DNA from 2 places in the Cryobacterium sp. M91 genome. Region 2 is predicted to be linked to the other one. Evidence: predicted binding sites of a transcription regulator. Region 2 holds the regulator's gene; the other holds the start of a gene.
The links. The regulator HrcA, encoded in region 2, represses chaperone genes, less so after heat shock. The targets are predictions, from matches to a motif close to TTNGCACTCGNNNNNNNCGAGTGCNAA.
Positions count from the first base shown of each region.

Region 1 (7,539 bases), on a different contig from region 2:
CCGAGTGCCGGGCTGTCCCCGGTGCGCCAGGATGAAGCCTTTCTGCGGGTGAAGGAGATCAACAAGGCCGGAGTGACCACGATCATGGTCGAGCAGAACGCCCGCCGCTGCCTGCAGATCTGCGACCGCGGCTATGTGCTTGACCAGGGCCGGGACGCGTACACCGGCACCGGACGTGAGCTTTTGAACGACCCCAAGGTGATCGGCCTCTACCTGGGCACCCTCGGGCAGGATTAGCTCCCGAAATAACCCGTACCAGCCCGTGGCGGCGTCCGAGACTCTCTCGGGCGCCGCTTCTGTGTGTGGGCTTGCTGAGCGGATGCTGACGGCCGGGTCGCCGCATCCGCTCGCGTGAATCAACGCGGTACGCAGAAGGGCCCCGACCGAAGCCGGGGCCCTTCAATCATTCAGCTAAACGGTGGAGCTAGTTGATGCGGGTGTACTTGTTGCCAGCATCGAACTCGTAGATGCCGATGCTAGCGCCGGTCGGGTCGCCGTTCTCGTCGAACGTGATCGGGCCGGAGAAGCCGTCGTAATCGACCTGATCGCCAGCTTTCAAGGCTGCAGCAGCCTCGGCGAAGTCGGTGACCTTGGTGCCATCACCGGTTCCGCCGGAGACCTGACGCAGGTAGCTCGCGATAGGTTCACCCGACACGTCGTTGCCCGCATAGGCGGCCAGGGCGATCAGGATCACGGCGTCGTAGGACTCGGCAGCGTAGCTGTAGTCGGTCAGCGTCGGGTCTACTTCGAGGAGGCGGGTGGTGAAGTCACCGAGCGAGGCGGTGTCGAGGCCGGGCAACGTGCCCTTGGAGCCCTCGATGAGGCCGGCTGCGAAGTCGGCGCTATAGTCGGCGACGTTTCCGTCGACGAAGTACAGCTTGTCGCCGGGGAAACCGGAACCGACGAGCGCCGGGACGATGACCTTGGCCTGGTCGAACGTGACAAGCGCGATCGCGTCGGGATCTGCCGCGGTCACTTCGGCGATCTGCGAGGCGAAGTTGGAATCGCCCTCGTTGAAGAGTACCTCCGCAACGACCTCGCCGCCGGCAGCGGTGAACGCGTCGCTGGTGTACTTGGCGAGGCCGGTTCCATAGGCATCGTTCAGCACGATCAGGCCGAGGGTGGCGTTGCCATCGTCAGCGATCTGGGTGCCGAGCACTTCGCCCTGCAGAACGTCAGACGGAGCCGTACGCCAGTACAGACCGTTGTCGTCGTAGGTCGTGAAGGCGTCCGAGGTGTTGGCCGGGGAGAACTGCACTACGCCGGCGCCGGTGATCTGGTCGATTATGGTTTTGGAGACACCAGAAGAGGCCGCACCGACGATCGCCGAGACGTCCTGCGACAGCAGGTCGGTCACCGAAACGGTGGCGGTGTCGGTCGTGGTGTCACCCGAGTCGCGGAAGATGGCTTCGACGGTAATGCCGAGGCCGGCCGCGTTGATGTCGTTGACAGCCAGCTGTACACCGGCTTCTTCGGGCGGGCCGAGGAACGCCAGTCCACCACTCTGCGGAAGGGCGGTGCCGATCTTCAGCGTCAGGTCGCGGTCACCGGCCTCAACCGTATTGAAGTCTGCGGCATCCGCAGACGGCGCCGCAGAATCACTGGGTGCCGTAACAGCGTCGTTGCTGCAGCCGGTGAGCAGAAGTGCGCTCACGCCGACGAGCGCGACACCGGTAACGAGGGTACGAACGGAGCGGGAGGCGGAGGCCTTCGCGAATACGCTCATGTTGCTCCTTGATAGATAACGAGAGGTAAGTCTGGTCAGCCGATTGACTGCCGTGGTGACAGATTAGGCAATCAACGGCACAGAAACCTACCTGTGCGTGTTACAACCGGGTAAAGCGATCAAATCGTTACGAACGGCGACCGGTCACACCCTGATAATCAATGGTTTGCTCCTGCCCCAGCGCATACACGCACTCGCCCCAGGAGAGGCAGACGGCCGTTCCCGAAATCACCTGCGGCCAGCCGGCATCGAGCGATGCGCCGCCGTCGTCCCCGGTGATCACGGCGGCCAGGGCAGCCGTGATCAGGCCGTCGTAGGCCTCCGCGCCGCCAGCGGTGGCGTTTAGTCCCGGGTCGGCGGTCTTCAGATGCGCGGTGAATGTCTCGTCTGCGGCGAGCGGTGTGCCACCGTTGGCGAAGTCACCCAGTGATACCAGAGCGGCGCTGCCAACGGAGCTGTGCGCATCCGCTGGCAGCGCGGTCGTCGCGTCCCACAAGACCAGGTCAACGCCGCGAGCGGCGAGGTCGGCGTAGGCGGCGGCGAGGTCACCGGCCGAGTTGCGATGCACGAGTTGGATCGGCTGCGTCGGCGTCGCCTGCTCGGCCAGGATGTCGCGCAGGGCGAGCTCGGTGCCTGCCACCTGCGCTGCGCCGCTCGCAGCATTGTCCCCGGTGGTGGGAAAGAGGGTGCCGATGCTCAAGGTTCCGTCACCGCTCGGAGCGGCCGTGACGACCGCGGCCGGGGTCGTGCTCGGCGCGGCCGGGGTCGTGCTGGTGCAGCCGGTGAGGGCCAGGGCGCCGAGCAGAACGACGACGGTGAGCGTGCGACGGGGCATCTAAAATCCTTTGGTACGAGCTGAGGTGACGTGTCGGTTCAGCGTATCGGCTGGGCCGGACGGGGGTTCGGAGCCAAGTCGGACGGTATTAGGCAGGCTCAAGCGAGCTGCGACGGGGTCCGCGGCCGGAGGCGACCATATCGACCATCAGTATGATCAAGGCCACCCAGACCAGGGCGAATCCGGCCCAGCGTTCGAGCGGCATCGCCTCTTTCAGAAGGACTACGCCGACGAGAAATTGAATGACCGGCGCGACGAACTGAATGAGTCCGAGTACCGTCAGCGGCAGGCGCCGGGCGGCGGCGGCGAAGAGCAGCAGGGGAACAGCGGTAATGACCCCGGCCGCGAGCAGACCAGCCGTGTGCCAGCCGGAGACGGTGCCGAAGGTGAGGCCGGACATGCCGGAAACGACCAGAAGCTGAATGATGGCGACCGGGGCCAGCCAGGCCGTTTCGAGGGTGAGGCCGGTGACGGCGTCGACGTTCGGGCCGACGCGCTTCTTGATCAGCCCGTAGAAGCCGAAGGAGAACGCGAGGATGAGCGAGATCCACGGCAGCGAGCCGTAGCCGACCGCCAGCACGATCACGGCGATAAAACTGATGCCGATGGCCACCCACTGCAGGCGGCGCAACCGTTCGCGCAGCACGAAGACGCCCAGAAGCACCGTGACGATCGGGTTGATGAAGTAGCCGAGGGCTGCTTCGACGACGTGCCCGGTGGTCGCGGCGATCACGTAGGTCTGCCAGTTGACGAAGATGAACGCACCGGCCAGGCCCATGGTCCAAACCAGACGCGGCTGCTTGAACGCACGCCCGAGCACGGTCCAGGTGCGGGTCACGGTAATGATCAGGGCGCAGAAAACGAGGGAGAACAGCACCCGCCAGGCCACGATTTCGAAGGCGCCGGAGGGGATGAGTAGCAGAAAGTAGAGCGGCAGCACGCCCCAGAGGCCATAGGCCAGGCCGCCGAAGACGAGGCCGGTGCGGTGGGTGGCGCGAGCGGCCGAATCGGCCGGTGCGGCGGCATCCGTCATAAATATTCTCCCTACCGAGACACTAACTGCGCAAACAAAAACTCCCGAATGGCCAGGCCATCCGGGAGTTTCAGTCTAAAGACCAATTTCAGTCTGAAGGCTAGGTAGTGATGAAACCTACTTAGCGCACGACCACAGCGAGGACGTCGCGAGCGGAGAGGACCAGAAGGTCATCGCCGCCGAACTTGACCTCGGTTCCGCCGTACTTGGAGTAGATGACCTTGTCGCCGACGGCGATGTCGAGGGGAACGCGGTTGCCGTTGTCGTCAATGCGGCCGGGGCCGACTGCAACAACTTCGCCCTCCTGGGGCTTTTCCTTCGCGGTGTCAGGAATGACCAGACCTGATGCGGTGGTCTGCTCTGCGTCGACCTGCTTGATGACGATGCGATCCTCGAGCGGCTTGATGGAGACCGACACGGTTGACCTCTTTCTAAGACTTGGGTTAGCAGACTCACAGCGAGAGTGCCAAGTGAAGTTTAGGGGGGATGCTGGCACTCGCGCAACGTGAGTGCCAGATCGGGCCGTTTGGTACCGTTACAGAATGGATCGAACCGAGCTCGTTGAGCTGCTCTCCCCCGCGAGTTTACGGCTGCTGGATTCCCTGCCGCCCTACGAGGCAAACGGTGATGTGCTGAAGCTCGTGAGCGAGCTGCGCAAGGCCGGGCACGCCCCCGGGCTCGTGTCGGCCGTGTTGAGCCAGTCGCGACTGCGGGCGAAAGCCGTGGCCAAGTTCGGAGAATTTGCCGAGCGGATGCTGTTCACCGAGGCCGGTCTGGAACAGGCGACTCGGTTGCGGGTTGCCGCACTGCACGCCGGGCGATTCGCCGGGCTTGGAGCCGCCCTCGGCCGCGCGCCGCGGGTCGCCGACCTCGGCTGCGGCATCGGCGGCGACGCGATGGCCCTCGCCGCGATGGATCTACCGGTCGTGGCCGTCGACGCCGACGAGGTCACGGCCACGGTTGCGAGCTACAACCTGGCCCCGTTCCCCAATGCCTCCGCGTTGCAGGCCGACGCCGAGACGGTTGATCTGACCGATTTCGACGCGGTCTGGCTCGATCCAGCCCGGCGCACGGGCGGACACAGCAACACCAAGCGACTCACCCGCTCCGAAGATTACTCCCCCCCCCTCGACTTCGCCTACCTGCTGGCAACGACGCTGCCGCTCGGCATGAAGCTCGGTCCCGGCCATGATCGCGACCAGATTCCGGTCGACGCGGAGGCCCAGTGGGTGTCGGTGGATGGCCAGCTGGTGGAGATGGGACTGTGGTTCGGCGCTCTCGCCCGCCCGGGCATCCGTCGATCGGCGTTGCTGCTGACCCGGGATGGCGTGCAGGAGCTGAGCAACGATGCCGACAGCGAAGACGAGCCGGTCGGCGAACTCGGTCACTACGTCTACGAACCCGACGGCGCGGTCATTCGGGCGCGACTGATCGGCGATCTGGCCCGCTCGATGAAGGCCAGCATGCTGAGCGAGGGAATCGCCTACCTGACCAACGACACGCTGACGCCGACGCCGTTCGCAACCGCCTTTCGGGTGCTCGAAACGCTGTCGTTCGACGAGAAGAAGCTGCGGCTCGCGCTGCTCGAGCGCCGCATCGGAACGCTCGAGATCAAGAAGCGCGGCGTCGACGTTGATCCCGCGACGCTGCGCACCCGGTTGAAGCTCAAGGGGCCGGAAGTCGCGACGCTGATCTTGACCCGGGTGGCCGGACATCGGGTCGCGCTGCTCGTGGAGCGCGTGCGCTAACGGTCGGCCTCCAGCAGGGGCAGCACGGTCTGGCTGATGTAGACGAACCAGCCAGCCGCGAGCAGAATCCCGACGATGCCGCTCGCCAGGCCGCTGCTCCAGAGGGCACGCGCCCGATGCTCGGTGGTGCGCGCAATCAAGGCGAGGACGATCGCAACGAGCGCGACCGGCAGGCCGAACACTCCGAGTACGCCGAGCGCGAGCCCGATGAACCCGCAGACGACGGAGGCGACCGAGAGTCGGCGACGGCCGGTGATGCGCCGCACCTCCGCCTCGGTGTACGTGTACGGCACGAACTCGGTGGGCGCAGTGACGGTCGATTCCCAGCTGAGCTGGCCGCCCGGGGGCGCGGGGTCACGGGTGTAATCCCGATGCGTGTCGGAATCCTGGTGCGGTGTACTCATTGCTGTCCTCGTGCTGCGAACCGGGTGGGGTTAGTAGGGCTCGCTCACACCACTGTTGGCGATTCCGACGAGCAGCCCGATGGAACCAATGAGCACCAAAATTCCCACGACGAACCCGAGGTAGCCGACAATCAGACCACCGAGGGCGACGCCGTAGCCCTTTTCGCCGGTCTTCTTGATCTGGCTCAGGGCGATGTGGCCGGTGATGATGCCCACGATCGAGATCGCGAGGATCGACGTGACGAGGGAGATGATCGACAGAACGTTGTACTTGTCCTGCGGGTTCTGCTGGCCATACGGGTTCTGACCGGTCGCGGGATTCTGGCCATACGCGGGAGCCTGGCCGTAAGCGGGGGGCTGCGTACCCGCCGCCGGATAGCTTGGATAGGCGGGCGCGGCGGGGGGCACGCTGGCACCGGCCGGATTCGAGTTCGTCGGGCCGCTGTTCGTCGGTTCGACGGGGGGCTGGGTGGGATCAGACATCTGCGGTCTCCTTCATAATTTCGTTCGGTGCTCGCCCTGCCAGATTATCCCGTTAGCGGGTACCCGGCGACTGGGCGTTGCTCAAACCTGGATCTGCCCGACCGGCAGGGTGGAATCGGCGCCGAATTCGAGGGTCGAGGGCCCATGCCCGGCCATGATGAGTTGCGCGCCGAGGGCGGCGATCATGGCGCCGTTGTCGGTGCAGAGCGAGAGCGGCGGGATGCGCAGGACAACGCCGGCAGCATCCGTTCTCTCGGTGGCGACCTGGCGCAGTCGAGCGTTGGCGATGACGCCGCCGCCGAGCAGCAGCCGCGGCACGTCGTGGTCGGCGCACGCAGCGAGAGCTTTGGTGAGCAGAATGTCGACCACCGCCTCGCGAAAGCTCGCCGCGACGTCGGCTGTCGGCACGGGCTCGCCGGCGTCCTGGCGCTGTTCGACGAAGCGGGCGACCGAGGTCTTGAGGCCAGAGAAGGAGAAGTCGTAGCGGTGCGCGGCCATGTCCTTGGGCTGGCTGAGTCCGCGCGGAAAGCGGATGGCCTTCGGGTTGCCGAGGACTGCGACCCGGTCGATCTGCGGCCCGCCGGGGTAGGGCAGCGAGAGCAGCCGGGCGACCTTGTCGAAGGCCTCCCCGGCGGCGTCGTCGATGGTCTCACCGAGCAGCTCGACGTCGCTGACCAGGTCACGCACAAGCAGCAGCGAGGTGTGCCCGCCCGACACGAGCAGCGCGATCGTCGGGTACTCGAGTGGCTCGGTGTCGTTGGTATTGGAAGCGCCGCGCAGCAGGTCGGCGCCGACGTGGCCGACCAGGTGGTTGACCGCGTAAATCGGTTTGTCGAGAGCGACGGCGAGCGCCTTGGCGGCGCCGACCCCGACCATGAGAGCTCCGGAGAGCCCCGGACCGCAGGTGACGGCGATGGCATCGAGATCACTCAAGCGAATGCCGGCCTCGGCGACGGCCGCGTCAATGGCCGGCACGAGCTCATCGAGGTGGGCTCGCGCGGCAATTTCGGGCACGACGCCGCCGTAGCGGGCGTGTTCGTCCATCGAGCTCGCGATGGTGTTGGAGAGCAGGGTGGTTCCGCGCACGATGCCGATGCCGGTCTCGTCGCAGGAGGTTTCGATGCCGAGTACGAGCGGTTCTGATCGATTTAGGGCGGTGCGGTTCATGGTGGTCACGGATTCTCCGCGGAGGTGGGCACGGCTGATTCTGGGGCGGTGAGCATAGATTCCAATTCTGGAATATTCAGGCGCATGACGATGGCGTCGACGTTGTCGGGCTGGTAGTAGCCGCGGCGCACGCCGACCTCCAC
Region 1 is NZ_PJJT01000082.1:44,790-52,328, reverse strand. Features, by position in the region: gene CXY80_RS08420 (ABC transporter ATP-binding protein) at 1-237, shown strand, start outside; gene CXY80_RS08415 (ABC transporter substrate-binding protein) at 425-1,726, opposite strand; gene CXY80_RS08410 (hypothetical protein) at 1,854-2,561, opposite strand; gene rarD (EamA family transporter RarD) at 2,650-3,594, opposite strand; gene groES (co-chaperone GroES) at 3,716-4,012, opposite strand; gene CXY80_RS08395 (class I SAM-dependent methyltransferase) at 4,137-5,342, shown strand; gene CXY80_RS08390 (hypothetical protein) at 5,339-5,746, opposite strand; gene CXY80_RS08385 (DUF4190 domain-containing protein) at 5,777-6,229, opposite strand; gene tsaD (tRNA (adenosine(37)-N6)-threonylcarbamoyltransferase complex transferase subunit TsaD) at 6,311-7,396, opposite strand; gene rimI (ribosomal protein S18-alanine N-acetyltransferase) at 7,402-7,539, opposite strand, start outside.
Region 1: the regulator HrcA is predicted to act here: its motif matches at 4,084-4,110, upstream of groES (co-chaperone GroES).

Region 2 (7,539 bases):
TTATCCGGCGCTGCGCGAAGCACTGGACAAACTCAAGCTGTCTGACGCCAGCCTCGGCTACGAGCCGGAGACATCCGTCGCCCTCGGTTTCGGATTTCGCTGCGGGTTTCTCGGCCTGCTGCACCTCGAGATCATCACCGAACGCCTCGAACGTGAATTCAACATCGACCTCATCACCACGGCGCCGAGCGTGCCCTACGAGGTCACCACCGACGACAAGCGCACCATCACGGTCACCAACCCGAGCGAATACCCCACCGGCAAAATCGCCAAGGTGCTCGAACCCATGGTCAAAGCCGCGATTCTCGCCCCGAAAGACTACGTCGGCGTCATTATGGAGCTCTGCCAGAGTCGCCGTGGCACCCTGCTCGGCATGGAATACCTCGGCGAAGACCGCGTCGAGATTCGCTATTCGATGCCGCTCGGTGAGATCGTGTTCGACTTCTTCGACATGCTCAAGGGCCGCACCGCCGGCTACGCCTCGCTCGACTACGAACCCTCCGGCGAGCAGGAAGCCGACCTGGTCAAGGTCGACATTTTGCTGCAGGGCGAGCAGGTCGACGCGTTTTCCGCCATCGTTCACCGCGACAAGGCCTACGCCTACGGCGCGCTAATGACCGGGCGCCTGCGCAAACTGATTCCGCGCCAGCAGTTCGAGGTGCCCATCCAGGCCGCGATCGGCGCGCACATCATCGCCCGCGAGAGCATCTCGGCGATGCGCAAAGACGTGCTGGCCAAATGCTACGGCGGTGACATCTCGCGCAAGCGCAAGCTGCTGGAGAAGCAGAAAGAGGGCAAGAAACGCATGAAGATGGTCGGCCGGGTCGAAGTTCCCCAGGAAGCCTTCATCGCCGCGCTCAGCGGCGACATCGAGACCAAAGACAAGAAGTAAAGCGGATGCGCAGGGCCACCTTCACCGATGCCGCCGTCAGCTACGCTGCCATCGGCGGTACGCTAGCGCCCGACCTGATGAGCTATCCGCCCAAGGGCTACCGGCCGATGGAGCAGAGCGTCAGGCTCGGCAGTTCGCCGGAACGCTTTGAAGCCGCGACCAAGTTGCTGATGACGTGGGGAATCCAGCGCGGCAGCGGCATGGAGGTGACCGACCTCGAAAACGGAACCGGCGTGCAGTACACCCCGGTGACCTTTCAACCCGACGGCACGCCGGCGGTCGGGCAGCAGCATCCGGTCAATGAAGCGACCTTCGCTGAGGATGGCACCCCGTATATTGCGAACGGTATGACGGCCACACTCAAGATGCGGGTTGGACCGATCGGCTTGACCGCGCCGGTGCGGGTCGTCTACGTGATCGACGAGGCCGCGCGCATCGGGTTCGCCTACGGCACCCTGGCCGGCCACCCGGAGAGTGGTGAGGAATCCTTCATCGTCGAGCACCGCGAGGACGACTCGGTTTGGTTGACGATCCGCTCCTTTTCGCGGCCGAGCACCTGGTATTACCGACTGGCCTGGCCGGTGCTGCGCTTTCAGCAGGCCAAATTCACCAAGTTGTATCTGCGGGCTTTGCACCCCGCGGGTGCGATCAAATAGAACGTACTGGAGCACCACCCATGGCCGGACCCCACCCCATCGGCGACCCGGCACCCGACGACGGCCTTTTGCCGGCCTCGGCAGCCGTCAACGCCGCTGAACGCGATTTCGGCGTCTACCTGCACGTGCCGTTCTGCCGGGTGCGCTGCGGCTACTGCGATTTCAACACCTATACCGCGACCGAACTGCGCGGCGTCAAGCAGAGCGACTACGCCAGCCAAGCGGTGCTCGAGGTTGAGGCCGCTGGGCGCATCCTCACTGCATCGGGCGTGCCCGAACGCCCGGTGGCAACGGTGTTCTTCGGGGGAGGCACACCCACGCTGCTGCCGGTCACCGACCTGGCGAAAATGCTCGGCGCCGTGCGCGACCAGTGGGGCTTGACCGACGACGCCGAAGTAACCACCGAGGCGAACCCCGACTCGGTCGATGCCGCCTACCTCGGCGCCCTCGCGGAGGCCGGATTCACCCGGGTTTCCTTCGGCATGCAGTCCGCCGTGCCGCACGTGCTGGCGACCCTGGAACGCACCCACGACCCGGAGCGGGTGCCCCTCGTGGTGGAATGGGCCCGCGCTGCCGGCCTCGACGTGAGCCTCGACCTCATCTACGGCACGCCGGGAGAGTCGCTCGCCGACTGGCGCACCAGCCTCGAACAGGCGCTCAGCCTGCACCCAGACCACCTCAGCGCCTATTCGCTTATCGTCGAAGACGGCACCAAACTCGCGCGGCAGATTCGCCGCGGCGAGATCGCCCCGACCGACGACGACCAACAGGCCGACTTCTATGAACTCGCCGACGAACTGCTTGCCGCCGCCGGCTATGACTGGTACGAGGTCAGCAACTGGGCTACGAGCGACGCGCACCGCTCCCGCCACAACCTCGCCTACTGGACCGGCCAGGACTGGTGGGGCATCGGCCCCGGCGCCCACAGCCACATCGGCGGGGTGCGCTGGTGGAACGTCAAACATCCCGCAGCCTATTCAGAGCGGATGCTCGGCGGCCTGTCCCCGGCCGCCGGTCGCGAAACGCTCGATGCGCCCACCCGCGAACTCGAGCGCATCCTGTTGCAGAGCCGCATCCGCACCGGTATCCCGGTCGCATCGCTGTCCGCGGACGGACGCCGAGAGGTGGCCGGCCTGATCGCCGATGAGCTCGTCAACGCCAAAGCTGCCCTCGCCGGGACCATTGAACTGACCCTGCGCGGACGGCTTCTGGCCGACGCCGTGGTGCGTCGGCTGAGCGACTAAGAGCGTGCGCTAGCTGAAAAATCTGATGGTCAGCGGGTAGGAATACCCTTGGCCGCGGTTGGCCGCGAGTGCGGCGAGGATCGAGAAGATGATGCCGAGCACCCAGGCCACCGGCACAATCAGGTAGCCGATCAGGATTGCCGTCAACGCGGTGCCCACCACATAAACGATCATCAGGGTGATCTGAAAGTTCAAAGCCGTCGCACTGTGGGCACGAATGAACGGCCCACGATCGCGCAGCACGAGATAGCCGATGAGTGCGGGAACAAAGGCGAAGAGGATACCGCCGACGTGAATCAGGGTCGCCCACATCTTCTCGTCGGCCGGACTCATCGGCGCCGGCGGGACGCTCTGCGCGTACGGGTTTTGCGGCGGGGTGGATTCATACGGATTTGTGCGTGAATCGTTCTCGGACATGCGGTCTCCTGTTCGAGCGTGGTCGGTTTGGTCGCGGTGGATCTGGCGATGGGTTGCCGACGACATCCAGGGAAGAACCACTGCGTGCAATAGCACTGTGTGGGGTCGGACAAGCCAGGCCAGACCCCTCCAGACTAACCGTCCGAGATGCGTATTGGACCGGGCCGCGCGCTACTTGATCAGGCGAATCGCGACCGGATACCGGTAGTTCTGGCCGTCCTTGGCCTTCAGAAACCCAATGATCGAAAAGATGACTCCGGCCACCCAGAGCAGCCAGGTCAGGCCGATGAGCAGGCCGCCGATTCCGAAGGTGACGATCGCCAGGATGGACGAGACGACATTTATCGCGACGTATCCGATCACGAGGGTGATCTGAAAGTTGAGCGCCTCCTTCGCTTCGGTATTGGTGAGGCGGCCGCGGTCCTTGAAGACCAGCCAAATGATCAGCGACGGAAGAAAGCTCAGGATGCCGCCGAGGTGCGCAAACGAGGCCCATTGTCGGTCGTCGGCCTCCGAGAGTGGGGCTGCGGCTGTAGGGGTGCCGTATGGGCTGCCCGTACCGGGCTGCTGGCCATACGGCGGCTGCCCAGCATTAGGGTCACGGTAGTTGGAATCACCGGGAGGTTGTGCCTGTGGATCGCTCATGATCGTGCCTTTCACTGAACTCCGGGGGGAGCGTATAGCGGTAATTAAACGCTCGGTTCGCGATACTGGCAATGGGTGCGCTCAGCCGGAACACGGCCGGTCGCGATAGTATTGGCAGTCAGTGGATGCGAGTGCCAACGACGTGCCGGCAAACCTGCGTTCCGGTGCGCTTGACGCGCGCCGACCCGGGGCATCCGCTTAATTGAAGCTGGACCGGAAAAAGAGGAAGGCGGGCGAAATGGTTTCCGACCGTGGGCTCGATGTGCTGCGCGTCATCGTGCAGGACTACGTCGCGTCCCGCGAACCCGTCGGCTCCAAATCCATCGTCGACCGGCATTCCTTCGGTGTTTCCGCCGCGACCATTCGCAACGACATGGCCCTGCTCGAAGAAGAAGAGCTCATCGCGGCGCCGCACACCTCCTCGGGGCGCATCCCGACGGATAAGGGGTACCGGGTCTTCGTCGACCACCTGGCCGACCTGCGTCCGCTGACCCCGGCCCAGCGTCAGGCCATTGAAACTTTCCTGGGTCACTCCGCCGACCTCGACGAGGTGCTCGTGCGCAGCGTGCGTTTGCTCTCGCAGCTCACCCACCAGGTCGCGCTCGTGCAATACCCCTCGCTGTCCCGCGCCAGGGTTCGGCACATCGAGTTAGTGCCGCTGACCGAGACGCGCATCCTGTCGGTGCTGATCACCGATTCCGGCGGGGTCGAGCAGCGAGTCATCGACCTGCCGCGAGCATTCGACGAGCAGACGCTCGGCGAACTGCGCGCCCGACTCAACGTCACGGTCGTTGGACTGGGCATGGCCGAGGCGAGCGTTGCCCTCGCCGTGAGCGTCTGGCCGGGATCGCCGGCGCTGCAGCCGATCGTCGACCTGATCACGCGCACCGTCGCCGACCAGGTCGGGGCCAACCGTCAGGAGAAGCTCGTCATGGCCGGGGCCGCAAACCTGGTGCGCACCGAAGACGACTTCTCCGGCAGCATCTATCCGGTACTCGAAGCCATCGAAGAACAGGTCGTGCTGCTGCGGCTGTTCGGCGAGATGGAGACCGACCAGCACGGCGTTTCGGTGAGTATCGGCCGGGAGAATGCGGCCTTCGGCCTACCGGAAGCGAGCGTGCTGACCAGCGGCTATACCGCAGGCGGCAACCTGGCCCGGCTGGGCGTGCTCGGGCCGACCCGCATGGACTATTCCAACAATATGGCGGCCGTACGCGCCGTCGCCCGGTACCTCTCCCGCCTGCTCGGCGAGACCTGAAATCTGTACCATTTAGGCTCTGTGCCATTTCGACTCTGTGCCATTTAGGCTCTGTGCCATTTCGAACAACCATCATAAAAAAATCAAGGAGAGCCACCTTTGGCTGACCATTACGAAGCGCTTGGCGTTGACCGCGACGCAACCACCGACCAAATCAAGAAGGCGTACCGTCGCCTCGCCCGCGAGCTGCACCCCGACGTGAACCCCGGCGCCGAAGCATCCGAACGGTTCAAGAGCATCACACACGCCTATGACGTGCTGAGCGACGCCAAGCAGCGCCAGAAGTATGACCAGGGCGGCGGCCAGAACGGCGGCTTCGACGGGCAGAACTTCGGCAACTTCGGCGACATCTTCGAGACCTTCTTCGGCGGCGGCGGGAGCAGCCGTGGTCCGCGCTCGCGCCGCGAACGCGGCCAGGACGCTCTGATTCGAGTCGACCTCGACCTCGACGAGGTCATCTTCGGCACGCACCGCGACCTGGAGGTCGACACGGCGATCGTCTGTGAGACCTGCAAGGGCTCCTGTTGCGCGCCCGGCACCGCGCCGATCACCTGCGACATCTGCCACGGCACGGGCAGCATCCAGCGCGCCGTGCGCTCCCTGCTCGGGAACGTGATGACGTCCAGCCCGTGCGGTTCCTGCCGCGGTTACGGCACCATCATCGCCACCCCGTGCATGACCTGCTCCGGTCAGGGCCGCATTCGCGCCCGCCGCACCGTTCCGGTCGATATTCCGGCCGGCGTCGACACCGGCCTGCGCCTGCAGATGCCCGGCAGCGGCGAAGCCGGCCCGGCTGCCGGTCCCAATGGGGACCTGTACCTGGAGATGAAGGTGCGCCATCACGACGTGTTCAGCCGTGACGGCGACGACCTAATGTGCTCGCTCGACGTGCCGATGACCAGTGCGATTCTCGGCACCACCGTGACCGTCAAGGCTCTCGACGGCGACATCGAGGTAGAGATTCGCCCCGGATCGCAGAGCTCCGAGGTACTCACGATCAAGGATCGAGGCATCACTAAGCTGCGCGGCAGTGGCCGCGGCGACCTCAAGGTCGGCATCCACGTGCTCACCCCGACCAAGCTCGACCACAAGGAACGCGACCTGATCGAACAGTTCGCAGCCCGCTACGCGGCTCCGGCGCCGACCCTGAGCCAGTACCAGCAGGGCTTGTTCGCGAAGCTGCGCGACCGGTTCCTCGGCTGACGTGGCACATTTCTACCTGCAAGAAACGCTCCGGGCGGCGCAGTGCCGCCCGGGGCAGGTGGTCACCGTGGACGGCGACGAGGCGCGGCACGCGGTCACGGTGAGCCGGGTGCGCCCCGGGGACCGGCTCCGCCTCGGTAATGGGGCCGGGTTGCTGCTGGAGGGAGCCGTGCTGACGGCGGACGCTTTGCAGTTGACCCTGCGCGTCGATGACGCGAGCGAGACTGCGGCGGCGACGCCGCGCATCCGCTTGGTGCAGGCCCTCGCCAAGGGTGACCGGGACGAACTGGCCATTCAGGCCGCCACCGAACTCGGCGTCGACGGCGTCATCCCGTGGTCCGCAGCCCGCTCCATCACCAAGTGGGAGGGCGCGAAGATCGCCAAAGGCCACGAACGCTGGAGCAGCATCCTGCGTGAGGCCAGCAAACAGTCGATCCGGGCTTGGCTGCCCGATGTCGCCCAGCTGACCAGCACCAAGCAGCTGGCCGTTTTGGCCGCCACGACACGGATGCTGCTGCTCGACCCGACCGCAACCGGTCGCCTCACCGAGGTGGCCGTCCCCACCGACGACCGCGACATTCTGCTCGTCGTCGGCCCCGAGGGCGGAATATCGCCGGCCGAACTGCTCCTGCTTGAGCAGACCGGCGCGAGCCAGGTACGCCTCGGCGACACCGTGCTGCGCACATCGACCGCGGGGCCAGCCGCCCTCGCAATCCTCAATGCAACTTTGGGTCGCTGGTAGAGCGTGCCGTTGGTAGTGCGTGCCGCTGATAGCGCCGCTTAAGATAGAGGTATGTCTTCTTCCGTCGCCCAACCGACCATTTTCAGCCGCATCATCGCGCGTGAGATTCCGGCGACGATCGTGGCCGAAACCGAGCGCATTATCGCTTTCCTCGACATTGCACCCAAAGCCCCGGTGCACGTTGTCGTCACCACGAAAGACCCTCAGTATCAAAACGTGGTCGAGCTCGCCGCCGGCAATCCCACCCTGCTCGCCGAACTCGTCGCCGTGGCCGAGCAGATCGCGGCCGAACGCACCAACGGACAGTTCCGTCTGGTGTTCAACACCGGGGCGGCTGCCGGCCAGACCGTCTTCCACGTGCACGCGCACGTGCTCGGCAGCCCCGAAGCGTCTGATCAGCTGGGGGAGGACTCGCTTGGCGCCCTCTGATTCTTCTAAAGCTGACTCCAACAGGGAGCTGCGCTTCACCGTTGACGGCGTCG
Region 2 is NZ_PJJT01000088.1:99,343-106,881, reverse strand. Features, by position in the region: gene lepA (translation elongation factor 4) at 1-892, shown strand, start outside; gene CXY80_RS13815 (DUF1990 family protein) at 898-1,548, shown strand; gene hemW (radical SAM family heme chaperone HemW) at 1,569-2,792, shown strand; gene CXY80_RS13805 (DUF4870 domain-containing protein) at 2,802-3,209, opposite strand; gene CXY80_RS13800 (DUF4870 domain-containing protein) at 3,381-3,854, opposite strand; gene hrcA (heat-inducible transcriptional repressor HrcA) at 4,093-5,112, shown strand; gene dnaJ (molecular chaperone DnaJ) at 5,212-6,315, shown strand; gene CXY80_RS13785 (16S rRNA (uracil(1498)-N(3))-methyltransferase) at 6,317-7,057, shown strand; gene CXY80_RS13780 (HIT domain-containing protein) at 7,109-7,486, shown strand.